3 regions of the Mixta sp. BE291 genome follow, and region 1 is predicted to be linked to each of the others. Evidence: predicted binding sites of a transcription regulator. Region 1 holds the regulator's gene; each other region holds the start of a gene.

Region 1 (8,110 bases):
GCTGAAAAGATGCCAGGCGCATTAAGGTTGCATTAGACCAACTGGTCTATTACCCTGAGCGCCATGAATAAAACGGCCCACAGGCTGCCCGTGTACAGCCGCTTGCCAGGGGTAAATGGCTCTGTTTGCCGAGCAAAACATGACACGGGGGCAGTGCGTTAATCCACGCGCTCCAGGCAATTTTGCAGCTGTTGCCGGAGCGCTAAATTAAAAAACCCGCTTCAAGACGACCGGTCTACTGAAGGCTATCGTGGGTTTTCCCGTCTGGTAACAGGCAGCTATACTAAGCTTTTTTGACCGTCATCGGATGATGACCCCCTTTTTGGAGACTATTATGCGCTTACTTCACACCATGCTGCGCGTTGGCGATATGCAACGTTCCCTGGATTTCTATACTCGCGTGCTGGGCATGCGTCTGCTGCGCGAAAGTGAAAATCAGGAATATAAATATAACCTGGCGTTTGTTGGCTATACCGACGAAAGCGAAGGCGCAGTGATTGAGCTGACCTATAACTGGGGTGTGGATCACTATGATCTCGGCAACGCCTATGGCCATATCGCGCTGGGCGTGGATGATGTCGCAGCAACCTGCGAACGAATTCGTCAGGCGGGCGGTAAAGTGACCCGTGAAGCGGGCCCGGTTAAAGGCGGCAACACCGTTATCGCCTTTGTTGAAGACCCGGACGGTTACAAAATCGAACTGATTGAGAACGAACACGCTGGTCATGGCCTCGGCCACTAAGTTTTTTGGGCGCCTGCGGGCGCCCTTCTTTTTCCTGCTGCTGCAACCCCTGGCGAAATTTGCCATAATGCGCGCTGCATTTTTTCGCCAATGAGATCCTGATGTCTGAATCGAAACAACTGAACGCATTATCTGACCGCTTCCGCGGCTTTTATCCAGTGGTAATTGATATCGAAACCGCCGGATTTAACGCCAAAACCGATGCACTGCTGGAAATTGCCGCCGTTACGTTGAAAATGGATGAAAATGGCTGGCTGCAACGCGACCAGACGCTGCATTTTCACGTCGAGCCTTTTGCGGGCGCGATTCTGCATCCGGAGGCGCTGGCGTTCAATGGTATCGATCCTGAGAATCCGCTGCGCGGCGCGGTCAATGAATATGATGCGCTGCACGCTATCTTTAAACAGGTGCGCAAAGGCATAAAGGATCAGGGCTGCAATCGCGCCATTGTCGTTGCGCATAATGCCAATTTCGATCACAGTTTTATGATGGCCGCCGCTGAGCGAACGGCGCTAAAGCGCAATCCGTTTCATCCGTTCGCCACCTTTGATACCGCGGCCCTGAGCGGGCTGGTAGTGGGTCAGACGGTGCTGGCGAAAGCCTGTAAGGCCGCAGGCATCGCTTTTGACGCCAGCCAGGCGCACTCGGCGCTGTATGACACTGAGCGCACGGCGGAGCTGTTTTGCGAGCTGGTAAACCGCTGGAAACGTCTGGGCGGCTGGCCGCCGCTGCCGGTCGATGAGGAACAGCCTGCTGAAATCAGCGACGGTGAATAGTCCGTCCGCCGTAAAAAAGGGCGCCTGAAGCGCCCTTTGCTGTTGTAAGCGGAAAATTTATTCCGCTTCTTTATATTTTTCTGCTGTTTCTTTAATCAGCGTCTGCAGTTCGCCGCGCTGGAACATCTCGATCACGATATCGCAGCCGCCAACCAGTTCGCCATCTACCCACAGCTGCGGGAAGGTGGGCCAGTTAGCATATTTCGGCAGCTCAGCACGAATGTCAGGGCTTTGCAGGATATCCACATAGGCGAAGCGCTCGCCACAGGCAGAGAGAGCCTGAACCGTTTGCGCCGAAAAGCCACAGCTGGGTAACTTCGGCGAGCCTTTCATGTAAAGCAGAATCGGGTTTTCTGCGATCTGGCGCTGAATTTTTTCAACAGTACTCATAATTGCCTTCCTTAAATAGCATGCTTCGTGTCTATTGATTGTAGCGACTGTAGCGGGTTGCTGAAAACGACATTTTCTGTAAGGTTAAATGACGCGGGTTATTGTAGCGGCTTGTCACAGCAAAATAACCCGTATCAGCGCGATGCATTGCGCGGTGGTTAATACCTGGCAATAACTTTGCTGAGATAACCGCCTGTTTACGCTTATTTTTACATCTATATGCATTTAAAGTTTATTTCACTAAAAAAGGCTTTATCTTTTCGCAAAAAGTTCGATTAGAATTGGCCCTTCAGGAGTCTGTCGCTATGGCAGAAATAAGATTAACCTTGCGCTATCACTGCGCTTTGAGTGTAACCACACCATGCGTTTATTGATTACGCTTTTTATGCTGACCGTTGCTCAACTCTTTTTTAACGTTGCCGAGGCATCCCCGCAGGCGCCAGTCAAAGCCACTCAGCATAAAATTGATAAAAAAGCCGCCCGCGACGACGACCGTCGCAAGCGCCGGGTGGTAAAAACCACCAGTAAAAAAGCCCGTCCGGCCAGCGTCGAAAAAAACAAGCTAAAGAAGAAAAGTAAACCTGCCACGGTTGCCACAGCCAGCACGAAAAAGAGTCGTAGCGCGGTTAAAACCACCAGCGTAAAAAAAAGCATCAGTAAAAAAAGCAAACAGCGCTATGGTCGCCAGCGCGGCGAGAAAAAAACCGCTGTAGTCGCTAAGCGCGGCCCGCTGGAGATGAGCAAGGCGCATCGTGAGCGCTATCAAAAGGCGCGTGAAACGGCGATGAACAAACTGATGAGCCAGTTAGGTAAGCCCTATCAGTGGGGAGGCACCTCGCCTCATACCGGTTTCGACTGTAGCGGTTTGGTCTGGTACGCCTATAAAGATGTGGTGAAGTTTAAAATTCCCCGCACCGCTAATGAAATGTACCACCTGCGTGATGCGGCATCGATTAACCGTGAAGCGCTGGAAAAAGGCGATCTGGTGTTCTTCCGCATTAATAATCGTGGCGCAGCCGATCACGTCGGCGTCTATCTCGGTAACGGACGCTTTATCCAGTCGCCGCGCACCGGTAAAGATATCCAGATTAGCCAGCTGAGCGATGATTACTGGCAGCGGCACTACGTTGGCGCTCGCCGCGTGATGACGCCGCGCACCATTCGCTAACGCGGTTGCGCAACAAAAAAGCCTGTCATATGACAGGCTTTTTTTATTTCTGGCTGGCGATTAATTGATAACGGCGGTGAAGCTAAACGCCATGATCACCAGTAATGCCGCCACCGTGGTGCCTATTGATAGTTTTAAATCCGTGCTCATTTGGCCTCTCCTTTAACCACACAAAAAATAACGGTATAGATTTTCCCATACTCCCTGGTAAAAATCTCGTTTTCTTTGCGCCAGCTTGGTAGAATCCCCGCCTTGCGTTGCGCAACGACCAAAACCACCGTTGTCGACGACCCTTATTTTAAGACGTCCCGCCGCTAAGACGTACCTCAGCCCGCCTGATGATAACCCATACGCGTGCTGAATAACGCTATCGGGACGCAAACGATTAACATTAGCCTTATCAAACTATTACGATAGGCGCAGGAGTATCTTTTTAATGGCAACAATCAAAGATGTCGCAAAGCGTGCCGGCGTTTCTACCACCACGGTATCGCACGTCATCAATAAAACCCGTTTTGTCGCGGAAGAAACCCGTGAGGCCGTGTGGGCAGCCATCAAAGAACTACACTATTCGCCCAGTGCGGTCGCACGCAGCCTGAAAGTCAACCACACTAAATCGATCGGCCTGTTGGCGACGTCCAGCGAGGCGCCCTATTTCGCTGAGATTATCGAAGCGGTGGAAACGCGCTGTTTCGCCCGTGGCTATACCCTGATTCTGGGCAACGCCCATAACGATTTACAGAAACAGCAGGCTTATCTTTCCATGATGGCGCAAAAGCGCGTGGATGGCCTGTTGGTGATGTGCTCCGAATATCCTGAAGCGCTGCTGAAGATGCTGGAGGAGAACCGCAATATTCCTATGGTAGTCATGGACTGGGGCGAATCGCGCGGCGACTTTACCGATACCGTGCTGGATAATGCTTTCCAGGGCGGCTATCTCGCTGGCCGCTATCTGATCGAGCGCGGACATCGTGATATCGGCGTGATCCCCGGTCAGATGGAACGCAACACCGGCAGCGGGCGCTTCGCCGGTTTTGTCAAAGCGCTGAATGAGGCCAGCATTGCGGTACGCGAAGAGTGGATCGTTCAGGGCGACTTTGAGCCAGAGTCTGGCTATCGCGCTATGCAGCAAATCCTGGCGCAGAAGCAGCGCCCTACCGCCGTTTTCTGCGGCGGCGATATTATGGCGATGGGCGCGATTTGCGCCGCCGATGAGCTGGGACTGCGCGTGCCGCAGGATATTTCAGTGATCGGTTACGATAACGTGCGCAACGCCCGCTATTTTACCCCTGCGCTGACCACAGTGCATCAGCCGAAAGAGCAGCTGGGCGAAACCGCTTTTGATATGCTGCTGGACAGGATCACCAGCAAACGTGAAGAATCGCAAACCATTGAAGTCCATCCTACGCTGATTGAGCGCCGCTCTGTCGCCGATGGTCCCTTCCGCGACTACCGCCGCTAAGGTTCAGGCTCAGGAACCGCTGTTCCTGAGCCGCTACGCTTCCCGCAGCCATTCCCGATTGATCGTTTCCGTATCGCCAAGATAATCCAGCAGCCAGCGCAGCGCGGGCGAACTGCTTTGCTCCGACCAGCTGACGCAACAGAAGCTGTCGGGAAAAGGTTGCGGCAGCGCCAGCTCGGTGAGCTGCCGGGTTTTCAGCAGCGGTGCGGCGAAATGTCCGGGAACCATGCCCACACACAGCCCGGCACGCAGGCAGTCAAACGCGCTTTCCCAGTCGGGCACCACCAGACGGCGCTGATTATCCAGCGTCCAGGTGGTACGTCGTGGCAATGCGCGCGAGGTATCTTCCAGCACCAGCGAGGGCCAGGGACGAATATCATCATCCTCCAGCTGCCTGCTGACGCTGGCTAAAGGATGATCAACGCTTACTACGCAGCGCCAGTTAAGCGCGCCCATATCGCGAAAGGCAAAGCGCCCGCCAACCGGAATCGCCTGCGTCGCGCCAATCGCCACATCAACCCGCTCGTCCGCCAGCGCATCCCAAACGCCGTTAAACACTTCCGGCGTGATCAGCAGTTCCATATCCGGGAAGTGCCGATAGAAATCAAGCACCAGCTGACGGGTACGCTGCGGCTTAACAATGCGATCCACGGCGATGCTTAACTGCCCGCGCCAGCCATTCGCCACCTGCTGGCACTGCCGCCGCGTGGCTAGCATTTTTTTGATAACAGCACGGCCTTCGCGAATAAACAGCTCGCCTGCCTCAGTGAGTACCACGTCGCGATGGCGTCGCTCAAAAAGCGGCACCGCCAGCCAGGACTCCAGCTGACGTACGGTATAGCTGATGGCCGAGGGTACGCGATGTAGCTCCTCGGCGGCGGCAGAGAAGCTGCCATTGCGCGCCACGGCATCGACCACTTCCAGTGCATATTCAGACCACATGTTTTGCCTGCAAAATTTTTGATATCAACCGGCAAATTTTAGCGTTTCACAATCAGAAAAACATCCTTTAACCTCGCGCGGTCTGTTCACCTGCTAATAATGAGAAAGTGATGTCTGCTTCAAAAGGATTTATGCTCTATCTGGCGCTGCTCAGTACGCTGGGTTTTCTCGCCACCGATATGTACCTGCCCGCGTTTACCGCCATGCAGGAAAGTTTTCACACCTCTGCCGGCGTGATTAGCGCCAGCCTCACCGTGTTCCTTGGCGGTTTCGCCTGCGCGCAGCTGCTGTGGGGACCGCTCTCTGACCGTTTTGGTCGTCGACCGATCTTGCTGCTGGGTCTGGCGCTGTTTGCGCTGGGCTGTGCGGGGATGCTGTGGGCGGAGACCACCTGGCAGATGTTAATCCTGCGCTTTGTGCAGGCGGTGGGCGTCTGCTCGGCGGCGGTGAGCTGGCAGGCGCTGGTAGTGGATCGCTATCGCGGGGCGCAGGCGAATCGGGTTTTCGCCACCATTATGCCGCTGGTCGCGCTGTCGCCCGCGCTGGCGCCGCTGCTGGGCGCCTGGCTGCTGAGCCACTTTTCATGGCGATCGATTTTTCTGACGCTGTTTCTGGTAACGCTTCCGCTGCTGTTTGCGACGGCGAAGCTGAAAAAAAGCGCGCCCGCCTCTGAGCCAACCGGCCAGCGCAGCGGTTTTTTCCGTCTGCTGGCGTCGCGTATCTACAGCGGCAACGTGCTGATTTATGCCGCCTGCTCCGCCAGCTTTTTCGCCTGGCTGACCGGTTCGCCCTTTATCCTGCACGATTTGGGATTAAGCCCGGCCGATATTGGTTTGAGCTATCTTCCGCAGACCGTGGCGTTTCTGGTAGGCGGCTTTGGCTGTCGCTCGGCGCTGCAGCGTCGCAGCGGTCGCACGCTGCTGCCCTTCCTGCTGGTTTTTTATGCTGTGAGCGTAGCTGCGCTGTTTATCGTCTCGCTTAGCGATCGGGTTACGCTGTGGGGATTGTTAATTCCATTTTGCGGCATGGCGCTAGCGAATGGCGCTATTTATCCCATCGTGGTAGCCAATGCGCTGCTGCCCTTCCCGGATGACACCGGCAAAGCCGCTGCGCTGCAAAACTGCCTGCAGCTGGGCCTGTGCTTTTTTGCCAGCCTGGCGGTCTCTTCCTGGTTACGCCATCCGTTACTGACCACCAGCTCGGTGATGTTCTCAACCATTCTGCTGGTCGCGTTGGGCTATGCGTTGCAGTACGTGGCACACGAACGCACACATAATTAGCACCCTAATTATTAACCGTTGTATCTTGCCTTGCGGGAGCCTATACTCCTTGCAAGGCAGTCACTTATAACAGTTAGCGTACTTTTCCCCGGCCCATCGCCCGCTTTCCGCGACAATAATTGTGGCCCCGGGCTTTCAATGCCTTTCAATCCTCTGCGCAACGTCAGATATCTGGCACACGGTCTTCCGTGAGATTTCTCACAATCCTGAGAAATTGACTATTCTGTTTCTCAGGTTCGTATCACACAGGTGATGGAGAAGCTATGAGTACATCGTGCATAGAAGAAGTGAACCTGGAGGAAAACCATTGGTATCGTATCGTCCATGAAATGTTGGAAACGGCTGATATTGAGATCAATGGTAAGCGCCCCTGGGATATTCAGGTCAAAAATCCTGAATTTTTTAAACGTGTTTTGCAAGAAGGATCGCTTGGCCTGGGTGAAAGCTATATGGATGGCTGGTGGGATTGCGAGCGGCCAGATATATTTTTTCAACGCGTATTAAAACATCAACTTGATCAACAACTTCCTCATCATTTCAAAGATACATTACGTATCGCGGCAGCGCGGCTTACCAATTTACAGTCAAAAAAACGCGCGTGGATGGTGGGCAAGGAGCATTACGATTTAGGGAACGATCTCTTTTCACTGATGCTGGATCCCTTTATGCAATACTCCTGCGGCTACTGGAAAAGCGCTCAGACGCTGGAAGAGGCGCAACAGGCTAAATTAACCTTGATTTGCGAAAAGCTTAAGCTAAAACCTGGCCTGAAGCTGCTGGATATCGGCTGCGGCTGGGGCGGACTCGCTGAGTTTGCCGCGCGTCATTATGGCGTCACGGTCGATGGCGTGACCATCTCCGCCGAACAACAGAAAATGGCGCAGCAGCGTTGCGAAGGTCTGGACGTCAATATCCTGCTGCAGGATTACCGTGATTTAGATAATCAGTATGACCGCATCGTTTCCGTTGGCATGTTTGAACACGTCGGCCCGAAAAATTACGCCACCTATTTCAACGTGGTCGACCGTAACCTTAAGCCGGATGGCCTGTTTCTGCTGCATACCATTGGCGCGATAAAAACCGACATGCATGTCGATCCGTGGATCGATAAATATATCTTCCCCAACGGCTGTTTGCCGTCGGTACGCCATATTGCTGAAGCCAGCGAAGCGCATTTTATTATGGAAGACTGGCATAATTTCGGCGCCGACTACGACAAGACGCTAATGGCATGGTATGAGCGCTTCCTGCAGGCCTGGCCGCAGCTGGCGGAAAAATATGGTGAGCGCTTTAAACGCATGTTCACCTATTATTTAAACGCCTGCGCCGGGGCGTTTCGTGCGCGTGATA
Region 2 (8,110 bases), on a different contig from region 1:
GAAGAAGCCTGCCAGCTGCTGCACATCGCGTACATCGGCGGGCTTATCGCCCAGCTGACGGAACACCTGCGCCAGCGCGGTAGCGCCTAATGCGTTCTGACCTTCCCCTAAGTCGATCAGCAGCAGTGCGTTATCCTCTGCCGCCTGTAGCTGCGGCGTTACCGTACGACGTACATCTTCAACGCGGGCAAATGCCGTGATCACCAGCGACAGCGGCGCGGTAACTTCACGCTGCTCGTTACCTTGCTGCCAGCGGGTTTTCATCGACATCGAATCTTTACCCACCGGAATGGTCAGTTCCAGCGCCGGGCACAGCTCTTCACCAATCGCTTTTACCGCATCGTACAGGCCGGCATCTTCGCCCGGGTGTCCGGCGGCGGCCATCCAGTTAGCCGAAAGCTTCACGCGTTTCAGCGCGCCGATATCGGTTGCCGCCAGGTTAGTTAATGCCTCGCCTACCGCCAGACGCGCCGAGGCGGCAAAGTCCAGCAGCGCCACCGGCGCACGCTCGCCGATAGAGAACGCTTCGCCATGATAGCTATCGAGACTGGCGGTAGTGACCGCACAGTTCGCCACCGGAATCTGCCATGGGCCGACCATCTGGTCACGCGCCACCATCCCGGTTACGCTGCGGTCGCCAATGGTGATCAGGAAGGTTTTCTCCGCCACGGTCGGCAGATGCATCACGCGTTTGACCGCCTCTTCCAGCGTAATACCGTCACGGACCAGCGCTTCGCCCTGCGCCTGCTGGCGGCTGACGTCACGCGTCATCTTCGGCGTTTTGCCTAACAGTACATCCAGCGGCATATCAATCGGCTGATTGTCGAAGTGGCTATCGGATAGCGTTAAATGCTGCTCTTCCGTGGCTTCACCAATCACCGCATAAGGCGCGCGCTCACGCTGGCACAGCTGGTCAAACAGCGCCAGTTTGTCTGGCGCCACCGCCAGCACATAGCGCTCCTGCGATTCGTTACACCAAACTTCAAGCGGGCTCATGCCCGGCTCATCATTCAGAATATCGCGCAGGTTGAAACGACCGCCGCGCCCGCCGTCGCTGACCAACTCCGGCATCGCGTTCGACAGGCCGCCCGCGCCAACATCATGGATAAACAGAATCGGGTTTTGCTCGCCCAGCTGCCAGCAGCGGTCGATAACTTCCTGACAGCGGCGTTCCATTTCCGGGTTATCGCGCTGCACCGACGCAAAATCGAGATCGGCATCAGACTGACCAGAGGTCATGGAGGAGGCCGCGCCGCCGCCAAGGCCAATATTCATCGCCGGACCGCCCAGCACAATCAGCTGCGCGCCCACGGTGATTTCGCCTTTCTGCACATGGTCGGCGCGAATATTGCCGATCCCGCCCGCCAGCATAATCGGCTTATGGTAGCCGCGCACTTCGCTGCCGTTATGGCTGTTTACCCGCTCTTCATAGGTACGGAAATAGCCGTTCAGCGCCGGACGGCCAAATTCATTATTGAATGCCGCGCCGCCCAGCGGGCCGTCGGTCATGATATCCAGCGCGCTGACGATACGATCCGGCTTGCCGAAATCCTCTTCCCATGGCTGTTCGAAGCCAGGAATACGCAGGTTAGACACCGAGAAGCCCACCAGCCCCGCTTTTGGCTTCGCGCCGCGTCCGGTGGCGCCTTCGTCACGAATTTCGCCGCCGGAACCGGTCGCCGCGCCCGGCCACGGTGAGATCGCCGTCGGGTGGTTATGGGTTTCTACTTTCATCAGGATATGAGTCGGTTCCTGATGGAAATCGTAAATGCCCTGCTGCGTATCGGCATAGAAGCGCCCCACCGCCGAGCCTTCCATCACTGCGGCGTTATCTTTATAGGCCGACAGCACATAGTCCGGCGTCTGGGCGAAGGTGTTTTTGATCATTTTGAACAGGGATTTCGGCTGCGATACGCCGTCGATTACCCAGTCCGCATTAAAAATTTTATGGCGGCAATGCTCAGAGTTCGCCTGAGCAAACATATACAGCTCAATATCGTTCGGGTTGCGCCCCAGTTTTTCAAACGCCGCCAGCAGATAGTCGATCTCATCATCGGCTAACGCCAGGCCCAGCTTCTGATTCGCCGCCTCCAGTGCGCTACGCCCCTGCGCCAGAATATCCACGCTCTGCAGCGGCTGCGGCTGTTGCTGCACGAAAAGTTTTTCCGCTTCCTGTAACTCGCTAAACACCGTTTCCATCATGCGATCGTGCAGCAGCGCCGCCAGCTGCGACCATTGCGCTTCGGTTAGCTGCGGCGCCTGCACATAAAAGGCCAGCCCGCGCTCAAGGCGACGCACCTGCGGCAAATCACAGTTATGAGCGATATCAGTGGCTTTAGAAGACCAGGGTGAAAGCGTACCCGGACGCGGCGTGACCAGCAGTAAACGCCCTTGTGGCGCATGTTCGGCGAGAGAGGGACCGTATTTCAGCAGACGTTGCAGGCGGGATTTTTCTTCTGCGGTCAGCGGTGCGCTGACATCAGCAAAATGGACATACTCGGCGTAAATATCACTCACCGGCAGGTGAGCATCCTGAAAGCGGGTCAGCAGTTTGTTTACACGAAATGCCGACAGAGCGGGCGAACCACGCAGAATTTCCATCATTAAGATCTCTCGTCAGAGCGCCGGAGGACGCTTCTTTGGGCGCAACAGGGAAAACGGGCGGTATTATAAAGAAACGACGCCGGTAACGAAACCGTTTGCGTGGAAATTTCCACCCTGAGAAATAGCCTGAAAATTACACGATTCCTGCTATTAAAGTTGCTCTACGCCGCTTTGTTGCGCAAAATGCTCCACGCTCTGGGATTTAATAGATAACAAACGCTGCCCGAAGAGACAGAGGCCTGAGAGCCACCGAGAGATAACTATTTGAAACGCCTGAAAATTAATTATCTGCTTATCGGGTTGATCACCGTGCTGCTGGCAGTAGCGCTTTGGCCAACCATCCCGTGGTACGGCGGGACACAGGATAAAATTGCGCAGATAAAATCACGGGGAGTGCTACGAATCAGTACCATTAATTCCCCGTTGACTTACTACACCGTCAATAACGCACCGGCTGGAATGGATTACGAGCTGGCGAAGCGCTTCGCCGATTATCTGGGCGTCACGTTGCAGGTTACTGTGCGCCAGAATCTCAATGACCTGTTTGACGACCTGGATGATAATGATGCCGATCTGCTGGCTGCCGGGCTGATTTATAACAGCGAGCGGCTGGCGCGTTTTCGTACCGGCCCCAGTTATTATTCCGTTTCGCAGCAGCTGGTTTATCGCATCGGCACCCCGCGACCAAAGAACCTCGGCAACCTGAAAGGACGGCTGACGGTGGCTTCCGGCTCCGCCTATATGTCTACGCTGCGTAATATCAAAGAGAATCAGTACCCCGATCTGGACTGGGCTATCTCGACCGACCAAGGGCCAAAAGCGTTGCTGGAAGCGGTTGCGGACGGCGAGCTGGATTACACCGTTGGAGATTCCATTACCATCGGGCTGCTGCAGCGTATTCATCCGCAGCTGGCGGTGGCGTTTGATATCACCGAGGAAGAGCCGGTCACCTGGTATACGCAGCGCGATGAGGATGACAGCCTCTCTGCGGCGATGCTTGATTTCTTTAGCCAGATGGAAGAGGAAGGCGCGATGGCGCGACTGGAGGAGAAATACCTTGGTCATGTCGGCGCCTTTGACTATGTCGATACCCGCACCTTTCTGCGTGCGATCGATGATACGCTGCCCGGCATCCGCCCGCTGTTTGAGCGCTATGCGACGGAAATAGACTGGCGACTGCTGGCGGCAATCTCTTATCAGGAGTCGCACTGGAATCCTCAGGCGACGTCGCCAACCGGCGTACGCGGTCTGATGATGCTGACGCGCAATACCGCCGAAAGCCTGAACGTCAGCGATCGTCTTGATCCTGAGCAGAGCGTGCGCGGCGGCACCGAATATTTGCTGCGCATGATGGATAAATTCCCCTCCTCGGTGCCGGAAGATGAACGTATCTGGTTTGCGCTGGCAGCCTATAACATGGGTTACGCGCATATGCTGGATGTGCGCAAGCTGACCGAAAAACAGGGTGGCGATCCCGATAGCTGGGCAGACGTTAAGCTACGTTTGCCGATGCTGAGCCAGAAGCGCTATTACAGCCAGACCACCTATGGCTATGCGCGCGGGCACGAGGCCTATAATTATGTGGAGAATATTCGCAAGTATCAGCTCAGCCTGGTGGGTTACCTGCAAGAGCAGGAGAAAAAGCTGGCCCAGCGCAAGGCGCTGGAGGCCGCTTTAGGCGAAGGTTATCCGGCGGTTGCGCCTGATATCGCCATGAACTGATTCGGTTTCAGGAAGGATCGGCCTGCTGCTGCGCCAGGCGCTGCGCGCGCTTTTGTTCGCGGCGCATACGAAAAAAATCACTGAGTATCGCGGAACATTCATCTGCCAGCACGCCATGCACCACCTTGACCTGGTGGTTCATGCCCGGATGTCCCAAAATATCCATCAGCGAACCGGCCGCGCCGGTTTTTCCATCTCTGGCGCCAAACACCAGCCGATCAATGCGGCTATGAACAATCGCGCCCGCGCACATCACACACGGCTCCAGCGTGACATAAAGCGTGGTATTGAGCAGGCGATAGTTCCCCAGCGCCTGGCCTCCCTGACGCAGCGCCATCATCTCGGCGTGCGCCGTGGGATCGTGCTGACCGATGGGCCCGTTCCACCCTTCGCCAATCATCTGTTCGCCCTGTACCAGCACTGCTCCCACCGGAACTTCGCCCTGCTCACGCGCCCGCTGCGCCAGCTGTAACGCATAGCGCATCCAGTATTCATCACTTGTTTCGCCCACAGTACTCTCCAGCGGAAAAAATGCGGCTGGCATTATAACCAAACCAGTTAATAGACCCAATTATTCCAGTTGTTGCAGTTTCCCATGAGGCGTAACGCGCCAGCGATGCTGGCAAAAGTAGAGCAACGGGTTATCCTGTTTGCTGTCGCTGTAGCCGCTGTAGAGCTGTAACGGCGTACCGATTTTCTCTTCCAGCTGCACGACTTTCTCATGACCAAGGCAGCGCAGGCTAAGAACACGCCCGCCCCAGCCTCGCGCCATCTGGCTGGCGATAAGCTTCACGCGCGGCAGAAAAGCGGAATCGAAATAGACCTGCTCCACCAGCGGCTGCGGCGAACCGGTGATTAACCAGACATCAGCATCCTCGCTGCTGAGATAATCGGTCAGGCGCTGCTGCACCACGGGAAACGCCACCACGCGCTGCCGGAACCAGCGGGCAAAGTTCGCCTCACGGCGCTGCAATGTCGCTTCGCTGTGCCCAAAGGTGATCGACCACAGCAGCAGGCTCATGGGCCAGCGCGCCGCGCGCCCCTTGATCAACAACCCTGCGCCCACCACCGGCAACAGCGGTATCACCAACAGCAAATTAAGCGGTTGTCGCCACAGCAGATAGCGCATAAAGGTGCCAAACATATCCTGTTGATGTAAGGTACCGTCCAGATCGAAAAATACCACTCGTCGTTGCGAGTCCGCCATTAAACCGCTCTCCTTCAATAAGCCTTTTGCTTCAGCATTCATTAGTGTAGACAGTAGCAGCCATCACTGGCTAACGGCAGCCTGTTTGCAATGTGATTTGGCTTCCGTTTTGATCCGCGTTATAACATCACTTCAACAATGCTTTATGCTTATTCTTCAGTGGGTAAGTTGCTAAAGTGGCGTTCACGTCCGCTTTTAGCTGGCAATATCAATCTGAAGGAGTCCGCCATGAGTGCCTTGTTACGCATCCGCCAACTCTATTCGGGGCTGGCGCTGAACGAGCGTCGGCTGGCCGATTATCTTCTGGCGCAGCCCGCTCATGCCTGCCAGCTTAGCTCACCGCGCCTGGCGCAGGAAGCGGGCGTGAGTCAGTCCAGCGTGGTTAAATTTGCCCAAAAGCTGGGCTATAAGGGTTTTCCGGCGCTAAAGCTGGCGCTGAATGAATCGTTGCAGGCTAAAGAGTCGATTACGGTACATAACCATATTTTAAGCGGCGATCCGCTAAAGGTGGTGGGCGAAAAGCTGTTTACGGAAAAGGTCTCGGCGATCCGCGCCACGCTGGATATCAACAGCGAAGAAAAGCTGCTGGAGACGCTGGCGCTGATAAAACGCGCCGATCGTATTGTGCTGGTCGGTATGGGCGCATCGGGGCTGGTGGCGAAAGATTTTTCATGGAAGCTGATGAAAATCGGCATCAGCGCGGTGGCGGAACAGGATATGCACGCGTTGCTGGCCAGCGTACAGGCGCTACGCGCCGGGGATCTGCTGCTGGCTATCTCCTACAGCGGCGAACGACGTGAGATCAATCTTGCCGCTCAGGAGGCGGTGCGCGTTGGCGCTTATGTGCTGGCCTTTACCGGTTTTACGCCAAACACACTGCAGCAGTGTGCGACGCATTGCCTCTATACCGTGGCGGAAGAACAGAGCACGCGCAGCGCGGCGATCTCCTCGACTTCGGCTCAGCTGGCGCTGACCGACTTACTGTTTATGGCGCTGGTGCAGCAGGATGCCGAGCGCGCTTCCGACTATATTCGCCACAGCGAGTCGCTGGTAAAAAAACTGGTATGATCTGTTAGCGCGCGTATAATGACCGCGCTTTAGGTTATTCAGGCGGGACCGGGAACATCATGGCGTTACTGATCACTAAAAAATGCATTAATTGCGATATGTGCGAACCGGAATGCCCAAACCAGGCGATTTCCATGGGCGATGAAATTTACGTTATCGACCCCTGGCTTTGTACTGAGTGCGTAGGACATTACGATACGCCGACCTGCATGAGCGTTTGCCCAATCGATAACACCATTGTTACCGATCCGGCGCATCAGGAAAATCGTGATCAGCTGTGGGAAAAGTTTGTGCTTATCCAGCAGGCAGTATGAGGCGTTTCCGCCTCAGCTTTCAATAATCACCGTGGCGCACGCGTAGTGACGCTCATCAGCCAGCGTAACATGCACGTTTTGCACCCCCAGTTTGGTTGCCAGCTCGGCCGCCTGCTGAAAAAAGCGTAGCTCCGGCTTACCAAGCGCATCGTTATAGACTTCAAACTGATTAAACGCCAGGCCACCGCGGATCCCGGTGCCGAATGCTTTCGCCGCCGCTTCTTTTACCGCGAAACGCTTGGCGAGAAAACGCACCGGCTGCTGATGCTTTTGATATTGTTGCCACTCGTTTTCACTTAGCACGCGGCGCGCCAGGCGATCGCCTGAACGGCTGATCACCCCTTCGATACGCTCGATTTCAACGATATCGGTGCCCAGTCCGAGAATAGCCATTAGCGACGCGCTTCCCGCATCAGCTGCTTCATCTCTTTTACCGCATCCGCCAGCCCGCTCATCAGCGCGCGGCCAATAATGGCGTGCCCGATATTCAGCTCGTGCATTTCCGGCAGCGCGGCAATCGGCAGGACGTTATGATAGGTTAAGCCGTGCCCGGCGTTGACTTTCAGCCCTTTTGCGGCCGCGTAGCTCGCCGCCTGACGAATACGCGCCAGCTCAGCGTCACGCGCGCTGCCCTCTTCCGCTTCGGCATAAGCGCCGGTGTGGATTTCAATATAGGGCGCGCCTGCGGCAACGGCCGCATCAATCTGCCGCACATCGGCATCAATAAACAGGGAAACCAGAATGCCCGCCGCGCTCAGACGCGCTACCGCCGCGCTGATGTTCGCCTGCTGGCCCGCCACATCCAGGCCGCCTTCGGTGGTGACTTCCTGACGCTTTTCCGGCACCAGGCAGCAGAAATGCGGTTTCAGCTCACAGGCGATGGCTAACATCTCTTCCGTGACCGCCATCTCCAGATTCATGCGCGTTTCAATGGTCTGCCGCAGCAGACGCACGTCGCGATCGGTGATATGACGACGATCTTCACGCAGATGCACGGTAATGCCGTCCGCGCCCGCCTGCTCGGCAACAAAAGCCGCCTGCACTGGATCGGGATAGTGGGTGCCGCGCGCGTTACGCACGGTAGCGATATGATCGATATTGACGCCTAATAACAACTCAGCCATGACAATCCTCAGAATGTTGCAGTTATTCAGGCAGCGAAACGCCTCGGCGCTCGCTGTATTTACGCCTGGCT
Region 3 (8,110 bases), on a different contig from region 1:
TTACCGACGCCTGATGCTGCTGTTGCGCGAGGGCATGCAGCATCGCCAGCATGGGCGTTAAGCCGACGCCAGCGGAAATCAGGGTAACCGGCGTGGCCGTATCGACCTGCAGGAAAAAATCACCGGCCGGCGCCGCCAGGTTAACCACGTCGCCAACTTTCGCCTTCGCATGCAGCCAGCCGGAGACGGTGCCAAGCGCCTCACATTTTACGGCGATGCGATAATCGCGGCCGTTTGGCGCATGGGTCAGGGAATATTGACGGATTTCATGATTCGCGAAGTCAGGATCCTGCACATGCACGCCCAGGTACTGGCCAGGGTTAAAATCCGCTACCGGTTTGCCATCTACCGGCGTCAGGGTAAAGCTTTTAATGACCTCGCTCTGCGGCTGAATCGCGCTGATGCGGAACGCGCGGGTGCCACGCCAGCCGCCCTGTTTTTCCTCATGTTCATGGTAAATCTCTTCTTCGCGCTGAATAAACACATTGGCCAACACGCCATAAGCTTTGGCCCAGGCATCCAGCACCTCCGCACCTGGGTTGAGCATCTCATCAATGGTCGCCAGCAGATGCTTACCGACAATCTGATACTGCTCTGGCTTAATGGAAAAGCTGGTGTGTTTCTGCGCGATACGTTCAACGGCGGGCAGCAAGGCCGCCAGATTCTCGAGGTTGGCACCATAAGCGCAGATGGCGTCAAATAAAGCCTGACGCTGATCGCCATTGCGCTGATTGCTCATGTTAAACACATCTTTCAGCTCCGGATTATGGGTAAACATCCGGTCATAAAAGTAAGCGGTCAGCGCAGGTCCAGTTGCTGCCACAGCAGGCAGCGTGGATTTAACGGTAGCGATAGTTTGGGCATCAAGCATGGTGGTTCTCCAGTGAAATTTATAAGTTGCATTTTAAATGCATGTTAAATGGTTTTGTCGGGATTTGTAAATAACCCTGAAAAAATAAAGGACGCTGCGGTTAACAATAATGAAAAATATGCAAGCGATAGCTGAAGAACTATCGTGATAAAAGTGGGAAGGGAATCAGGCTGGAGGCCTTGCCAGCGCTCAAGCCAATCGTTTGCGTAAAAAGCGGGTCGTGAGGCTATGCTTCCACCGGTAAAACGGTTTACACTGTTGGCCTTCGCCCGTCAGGGCCGTATAGTGCCGTTTAAAGTTAGCTGAGTCAGGAGATGCGGATGTTAAAGCGAGATATGAACATTGCCGATTACGATGCCGAGTTATGGCAAGCAATGGAGCAAGAAAACGTGCGTCAGGAAGAGCATATTGAACTGATTGCTTCCGAAAACTACACCAGCCCGCGCGTAATGCAGGCGCAAGGTTCACAGCTGACCAATAAATATGCCGAAGGCTATCCGGGCAAGCGCTACTACGGCGGTTGTGAATATGTTGATATTGTTGAGCAGCTGGCGATCGATCGTGCTAAGGAACTGTTCGGCGCCGACTATGCCAACGTCCAGCCGCATTCTGGTTCTCAGGCAAACTTCGCGGTCTATACCGCACTGCTGCAGCCGGGCGATACCATTTTAGGTATGAATCTCGCGCACGGCGGCCACCTGACGCACGGTTCTCCGGTTAACCTTTCCGGTAAACTGTACAACGTTGTGCCTTACGGCATCGACGAGACGGGCAAAATCGATTATGACGAGCTGGCTTCGCTGGCGCAGCAGCACAAGCCGAAAATGATTATCGGCGGCTTCTCGGCCTATTCTGGCGTGTGCGACTGGGCAAAAATGCGTGAAATCGCCGACAGCGTTGGCGCTTACCTGTTTGTCGATATGGCGCACGTGGCTGGCCTGATCGCCGCCGATGTTTATCCGAACCCGGTTCCGCATGCACATATCGTTACCACCACTACCCACAAAACGCTGGCGGGTCCGCGCGGCGGCCTGATCCTGGCGAAGGGCGGCGACGAAGATCTGTATAAGAAACTGAACTCTGCCGTGTTCCCTGGCGGCCAGGGCGGCCCGCTGATGCACGTGATCGCCGGTAAAGCGGTGGCGCTGAAAGAAGCGATGGAGCCAGAGTTCCGCGTTTATCAGCAGCAGGTAGCTAAGAACGCCAAGGCGATGGTTGAAGTGTTCCTGGCGCGTGGCTATAACGTGGTTTCCGGCGGTACGCACAACCATCTGTTCCTGCTGGATCTGGTTGATAAAGGCCTTACCGGTAAAGAAGCGGATGCCGCACTGGGCCGCGCTAACATCACCGTTAACAAAAACAGCGTGCCGAACGATCCCAAAAGCCCGTTTGTCACCTCTGGTATCCGTATCGGTACGCCAGCGGTAACCCGTCGCGGCTTTAAGGAAGATGAAGTGCGCGAGCTGGCTGGCTGGATTGTCGACGTACTGGACAACATTAATGATGAAGCGACCATTGAGCGCGTGAAGCAGAAAGTGCTGGAAGTCTGCGCCCGCTTCCCGGTTTACGCTTAATCGTCTTCCCTCGTTTTTGCTGACAAGCCCTGGCCCGTTGGTCGGGGCTTTTTTATGGTCAATGTCGCCCTTAATTGCTTATCGTTCACCGATTTGCCAAAGTAAGCGCCTCATTGTCGGGGGAAATATGACAATCCGTTCAACATACTGGTTAGCACTCGGTTACTTCACCTACTTCTTTTGTTATGGCATCTATCTTCCTTTCTGGGCGGTATGGCTAAAAGGCAGCGGCCTGGATGCGGAAAAAATCGGCCTGCTGCTGGGCGCGGGGATGATTGCCCGCTTTGTCGGCAGCCTGCTGATCGCCTCACGCGTACGCGATCCGTCGCAGCTGGTGCTGGCTCTGCGTCTGCTGGCGTTGTTAACGCTGTTATGCGCCGCGGGCTTTTGGCTGGGGCAGCAGTGGCTGTGGCTGCTGTTGGTGATGATCGGCTTCAATCTGTTTTTCTCGCCGCTGGTGCCGCTTAGCGATGCGCTGGCCGCCACCTGGACACGTCAAATCGCGCTGCCTTACGGGCCGGTAAGGCTGTGGGGATCGCTGGCGTTTGTGATCAGCTCGGCGCTGACCGGCGTGCTGATTACCGCCTGGAACAGTCAGGCGATTCTGGCGCTGTTAAGCGTGGGCCTTGTAATGATGCTGGGCGGCATGCTGCTGCGACCGGCGGTGATGCCGCTGGGGGAAACGCGCGCCGCGCAGAGCGCAGGCTGGGGCGAATGGCGATCGCTGCTGCGGGAAAACAGCGTCTGGCGTTTTCTGCTTTGCGTAACGCTGATGCAGGGCGCGCATGCCGCCTATTATGGCTTCAGCGCTATCTGGTGGCAGGAGGCGGGCTACTCCGCCAGCGTGGTGGGCTATCTGTGGTCGCTGGGCGTGGTGGCGGAAATCATTATCTTTGCACTGAGCAATCGCCTGTTTCGCCGCTGGCGCGCGCGCGATCTGCTGCTGCTTTCCGGCATCTGCGCACTGGTGCGCTGGAGCCTGATGGCTTCGACCACCGCGCTGCCGTGGCTGATTGTCGCCCAGATCTTGCACTGCGGCAGTTTTACCGTGTGTCATCTGGCGGCGATGCGTTTTATCGCTGCGCGGCAGGGCGGGGAAGTGATTCGCCTGCAATCGATCTATTCAGCGCTGGCGATGGGCGGCGGGATCGCGGTGATGACCATGGTTTGCGGCGTGCTGTTCCAGCATTTGCAGGGCAATATCTTCTGGTTAATGGCGTTGCTGGTGCTGCCGGCGCTGTTTTTACGTCCGCGCGTGCAGCCATCAGGACTCCAGCAATAGGCGAATACGCTGTTGTTGATGCGGCGTTAGCGGCAGTTCGGCGTGAATCAACGGCGGCGAATAGAGCGGCAGCGGGGCGGCATAAGGCGAGATCACCAGCGTCACGCCTTTTGGCGCCCCGTGACGCTGGAAGTCGCACATGGCTAAATATTTAATATTCAACGGCAACAGCGTTAACTCCCGCAGCTGTTGCTCTAACGCCTTTTCCAGCGTCGCGTCCTCGCCGGTTAGCAGCAGCACCTGCTTCTCCTGCAGGGCGCTCTCCTGCATCAGCCATGAGCCGAAAATAACCGCGATCAGGCCCATCTCTTCTGCTGAAAAGCGAATGCCATAATGCTGTTCGAAGTTTTCGATAGCGGTTTGCGTGGTGCGCAGCAGGCGCGGGTAAAGGCGAATCACCTCTTCTGACAGGCTGTTATCAATGCCGACTGCAAAATGGCAGCGATCCAGCGCCTGCGCCAGGTGCGTATAAAGCTGGCTGCACAGCCCCTTTTCATTGCTGAAGCGCATACCTGAAAGCGACTGAAAACGCGCCATCAGCCATTGCGTTTGCTCCATCAGTTCGAGTTCGCAGTGATGAGATAGCTGACCGGGCGAAGGGGCATGAATCATGCTAAACAGCAGCGTATAAAAATTAATTTCGCTGGCGGCAGGGGCAAAACGGCAGCGCCGTTGCCAGTGTTGAATCACCACCTGCGCTGCCCGCCGCTCAGCTTTGTTCTCCAGCCAGAGCTGCTGCTGGACGGAGAAAACCGCCTGCCGCGTGTGGCATAGCGAATATTGCATAAACAGCTGTAAAAATAGCCGATCGCGCGCGCTAAAGCTGCGCTGTAAACGGCCTGCGCAGTGGGCGATCAGCGCTTGCAGATTGCGCTCGTTATAGACCAGCTTTTCTATCTGGCGCGCCCGTAGCTGCTGGCGCAAAGCGGGAATAAAATTTCCTTCGATAAAAACCGGAGAGACACGCAGCGCGCGGCGCAGCCAGTGCAGCAGGCAGAGACGCCTGTCCAGTTCGTCGCCCTGCAGCAAAAAGCTGCCATCCTGCTGCTGTAAAATGCCAAGGCGGTGATAACGCTGGATCTCTTCACCGACCTCCGCTATATCTTGCCGGGCAAGCGAAGGATCGACATGATTGAGTTGGCACAGGCTATCCAGAGTCAGTAACGGCTCAGGCAAGTAGAGCATCAGCAGGAGATGACAACGACGCTGGGAACTGGAGAAGAGTGGTGCTGTGGGTGTAGCAGAACTCATCATAAATTTTCCGGTCAGTCATACCAAAAATAAGCATAGACAACCGACGTAACAACAGATGCGCGGCGACATTTTTTTATCCAGACGTTAACCTGGGTCACAGAATTGCCGTAAGGGAAGATGAATGACAGCAACCTATTCGATCAAACGCGCCGCTATTGGCTGCCTGGCGCTGCTCCTTTCGCCTTTAGCCTGGTCTCATCCACACAGCTTTATCGCCATGCAAACCACGCCGGTGGTCAGCGGTGATGCGCTGACCGGACTGAAAATGGTCTGGACCATGGATGAGATCACCTCAGCCGATCTGCTTTATGATGCGGGTGATGCCGCGCCCGCTTCGCCGGTGTGGAAAAAGCTGGCGGCGGAAGTGATGGCTAACGTGCTGGCGCAGCACTATTTCACCGAATTCTGGCATCAGGGCAAAGCGGTAAAGTTTGCTAATCTGCCGCCCTCCTATGCCTTGTCGCGCAGCGGGGCGCAGGCCGTGTTGACCTTTGTGTTGCCGCTGGCGCAGCCGCAGCCGCTGCAAGGCCAGACCTATACTTTTAGCGTGTTTGATCCTACTTATTTTGTTGATATGTCGTGGAAAAATGCGCAGGCGCTGAGCCTGCCCGATACGCTGGCGTCGCGCTGCAAGCTAACGCTGCAAACGCCGCAGCCGGATGCGGCGTTGAAAGATTTCGCCCTGTCGCTGGATAAAGCCGATGCGCCGCCGGAAAGCATGGATCTGGGCCGTCAGTTTGCGCAAAAGGTAACGTTCTCATGTCAGTGATGATGCAACAGCATGAACGACGCTGGCACAGCCTGTGGCCATTGTGGAGCGTGCTGGCGCTGGCGCTGCTGGCCGCGTTAGCCGCCTGGTGGTACTGGCCGCAGCTGCTGTGGCAGAGCGTGAACTGGCAAAAAAGCCTGCATCAGCAGATGATTGGCCTGCTGCAGCGCGCGGCGCAGCATCCGCATCAGGCCGGACTGGCTCTGCTGGGCTTCAGCCTCGCGTATGGCATTTTACATGCGTTGGGGCCAGGCCATGGCAAAGTGGTCATCGCCACGTTTCTCGCGACCCATCCTGTGCGCCTGAAAACCAGCCTGCGGCTGACGCTGGCCGCCGCTATTGTGCAGGGCGGGGTGGCGATAGCGCTGGTGACAGTGGTGTTGATTGTGCTGCAAGCCTCTTCGCGCCAGCTGCATTTAAGCAGTTACTGGCTGGAGAAGGGCAGTTATCTGCTGGTTGTCGGGCTCGGCGTCTGGCTCTGCTGGCGTGCGCTGCGGCAGCTGCGGCGTAGCGGCAAGATGCGCGTTCAGCAAAGCGCGATGCGTATTCACCAGCTGCGCCCGCTCGATCACCAGCACGATGCGCATTGCGGCTGCGGTCATCAGCATCTGCCTGATGAGCAGCAACTGGCGCGCGCGACCAACTGGAAAACCTCGTTGCTGGTGGTATTGTCGATGGGGCTACGCCCCTGCTCTGGAGCGATCATGATGCTGCTGTTTTCTCGCGTGATCGGCGTTTATGCCTGGGGCATCCTGAGCGCGCTGGCAATGGCGCTCGGTACGGCGCTGACGGTGTCGATGATGGCGTTGCTGGTACAGAGTTCACGCGCGTTGGCGCTAAGGCTTAACCGACGTGCCGCGCCTGCGCCATGGCAGCGGGTAGCGTTACACAGCCTGGCGCTGGCGGGCGGTTTACTGTTGATTATCGGCGGCATCGTTTTGTGGCTAAGCGCGCAACCTGCTGTTTCCGGCGGCCTGCGCGCGCTGCGCTGAAAAGCAAAAAAAGCCGCACGTCCTTGAGGAGGTGCGGCTTTTTTATCGGCGAGAGAATTAACGCTTCAGCGCATCGCTCAGCTCTTCGCGCATTGAAGCAAGCATCGCTTTCACTACGCGTGGGTTACCGGCTACGATGTTACCGGTGGACATAAAGCCATGGCCGCCGGTAAAGTCAGTGACCAGCGCGCCCGCTTCACGTGCAATCAGCTCGCCGCCCGCGAAATCCCACGGCTTCAGGCCAATCTCAAAATAGCCATCAACGCGACCGGCCGCGACATAGCACAGATCCAGCGCGGCTGAACCGGTACGACGGAAATCCGCGCACTGGGTAAAGAGCTTACCAACCAGCTTCATATAGCTTGCTGCGTGTTGCTTCTGTTTAAACGGGAAGCCGGTCGCCAGAATGGTGCCGTCCAGATCGCGTGCATTGCTGCCGCGCAGACGATAGCCGTTCAGCTGAGCGCCCTGGCCGCGTACGGCGGAGAAAAGTTCGTTACGCATCGGATCGTAAACCACCGCGACTTCAGTACGGCCTTTAATGCGCACGGCAATAGAGATCGCGAAATGCGGTAAGCGTTTAATAAAGTTGGTGGTGCCATCCAGCGGATCGATAATCCATTGTACATCCTGATCTTCTGCCGTCAGTTCACCACTCTCTTCACCGATAATAGTGTGCTGCGGATAAGATTTGCGAATCACCTCAATAATCAGGCGCTCGGCGTCGCGGTCAACATTGGTCACAAAATCGTTGCTGCCTTTCTGGCTAGCTTCAACGGCGTCGGGAGTTTCGTAGTTTTTGGCGATTAAGTTGCCAGCCTTGCGCGCAGCGCGCACGGCGATGTTGAGCATCGGATGCATCAGTATCTCTCACTGGATGTTAAAGAACGGGAAAACGGCGCGGAGTATAGCAGGGAGTTCGGAAAATGTCCTGCATTTATGTTAGTATCGATAAATTATCTCACCGACCTCCTTGAGTTATATGCTGCAAAATATTCGTATTGTGCTGGTGGAAACCTCTCACACTGGCAATATGGGCTCCGTCGCGCGCGCGATGAAAACCATGGGGCTGACTAACCTTTACCTGGTTAATCCGCTGGTTAAACCTGATTCGCAGGCCATCTCGCTCGCCGCAGGCGCCAGCGATGTGATTGGCGATGCGGTGATTGTCGATTCGCTGGATGACGCTATCGCGGGCTGTAGCCTGGTGGTAGGCACCAGCGCCCGTTCACGTACGCTGCCCTGGCCGATGCTGGATGCGCGCGAATGCGGGGTAAAATGCGTGGAAGAGGGCGCGCAGGCGCCGGTCGCCATCGTGTTTGGCCGCGAGCGCGTCGGCCTGACCAACGACGAACTGCAAAAGTGCCA

The links. Region 1 encodes PurR, which represses purine synthesis genes. Its sites were predicted from a motif close to CANGCAAACGTTTGCNTG; they were not measured.
Region 2: the regulator PurR is predicted to act here: its motif matches at 2,689-2,706, upstream of purL (phosphoribosylformylglycinamidine synthase).
Region 3: the regulator PurR is predicted to act here: its motif matches at 1,063-1,080, upstream of glyA (serine hydroxymethyltransferase).

Annotation. Positions count from the first base shown of each region.
Region 1 covers NZ_JAVDXN010000001.1:735,252-743,361, reverse strand. The annotation lists gene eptA (phosphoethanolamine transferase EptA) at 1-25, shown strand, start outside; gene gloA (lactoylglutathione lyase) at 335-742, shown strand; gene rnt (ribonuclease T) at 844-1,518, shown strand; gene J2X14_RS03580 (Grx4 family monothiol glutaredoxin) at 1,576-1,911, opposite strand; gene J2X14_RS03575 (C40 family peptidase) at 2,270-3,076, shown strand; gene cydH (cytochrome bd-I oxidase subunit CydH) at 3,137-3,226, opposite strand; gene purR (HTH-type transcriptional repressor PurR) at 3,513-4,538, shown strand; gene punR (DNA-binding transcriptional activator PunR) at 4,572-5,480, opposite strand; gene punC (purine nucleoside transporter PunC) at 5,591-6,760, shown strand; gene cfa (cyclopropane fatty acyl phospholipid synthase) at 7,024-8,110, shown strand, end outside.
Region 2 covers NZ_JAVDXN010000007.1:34,170-42,279, reverse strand. The annotation lists gene purL (phosphoribosylformylglycinamidine synthase) at 1-2,604, opposite strand, end outside; gene mltF (membrane-bound lytic murein transglycosylase MltF) at 2,869-4,326, shown strand; gene tadA (tRNA adenosine(34) deaminase TadA) at 4,334-4,837, opposite strand; gene yfhb (phosphatidylglycerophosphatase C) at 4,898-5,533, opposite strand; gene J2X14_RS16275 (MurR/RpiR family transcriptional regulator) at 5,762-6,601, shown strand; gene J2X14_RS16270 (YfhL family 4Fe-4S dicluster ferredoxin) at 6,661-6,915, shown strand; gene acpS (holo-ACP synthase) at 6,928-7,308, opposite strand; gene pdxJ (pyridoxine 5'-phosphate synthase) at 7,308-8,039, opposite strand; gene recO (DNA repair protein RecO) at 8,099-8,110, opposite strand, start outside.
Region 3 covers NZ_JAVDXN010000007.1:49,253-57,362, forward strand. The annotation lists gene hmpA (NO-inducible flavohemoprotein) at 1-871, opposite strand, end outside; gene glyA (serine hydroxymethyltransferase) at 1,192-2,445, shown strand; gene J2X14_RS16335 (3-phenylpropionate MFS transporter) at 2,573-3,727, shown strand; gene csiE (stationary phase inducible protein CsiE) at 3,710-4,978, opposite strand; gene J2X14_RS16345 (DUF1007 family protein) at 5,103-5,750, shown strand; gene J2X14_RS16350 (nickel/cobalt transporter) at 5,741-6,742, shown strand; gene suhB (inositol-1-monophosphatase) at 6,800-7,603, opposite strand; gene trmJ (tRNA (cytosine(32)/uridine(32)-2'-O)-methyltransferase TrmJ) at 7,725-8,110, shown strand, end outside.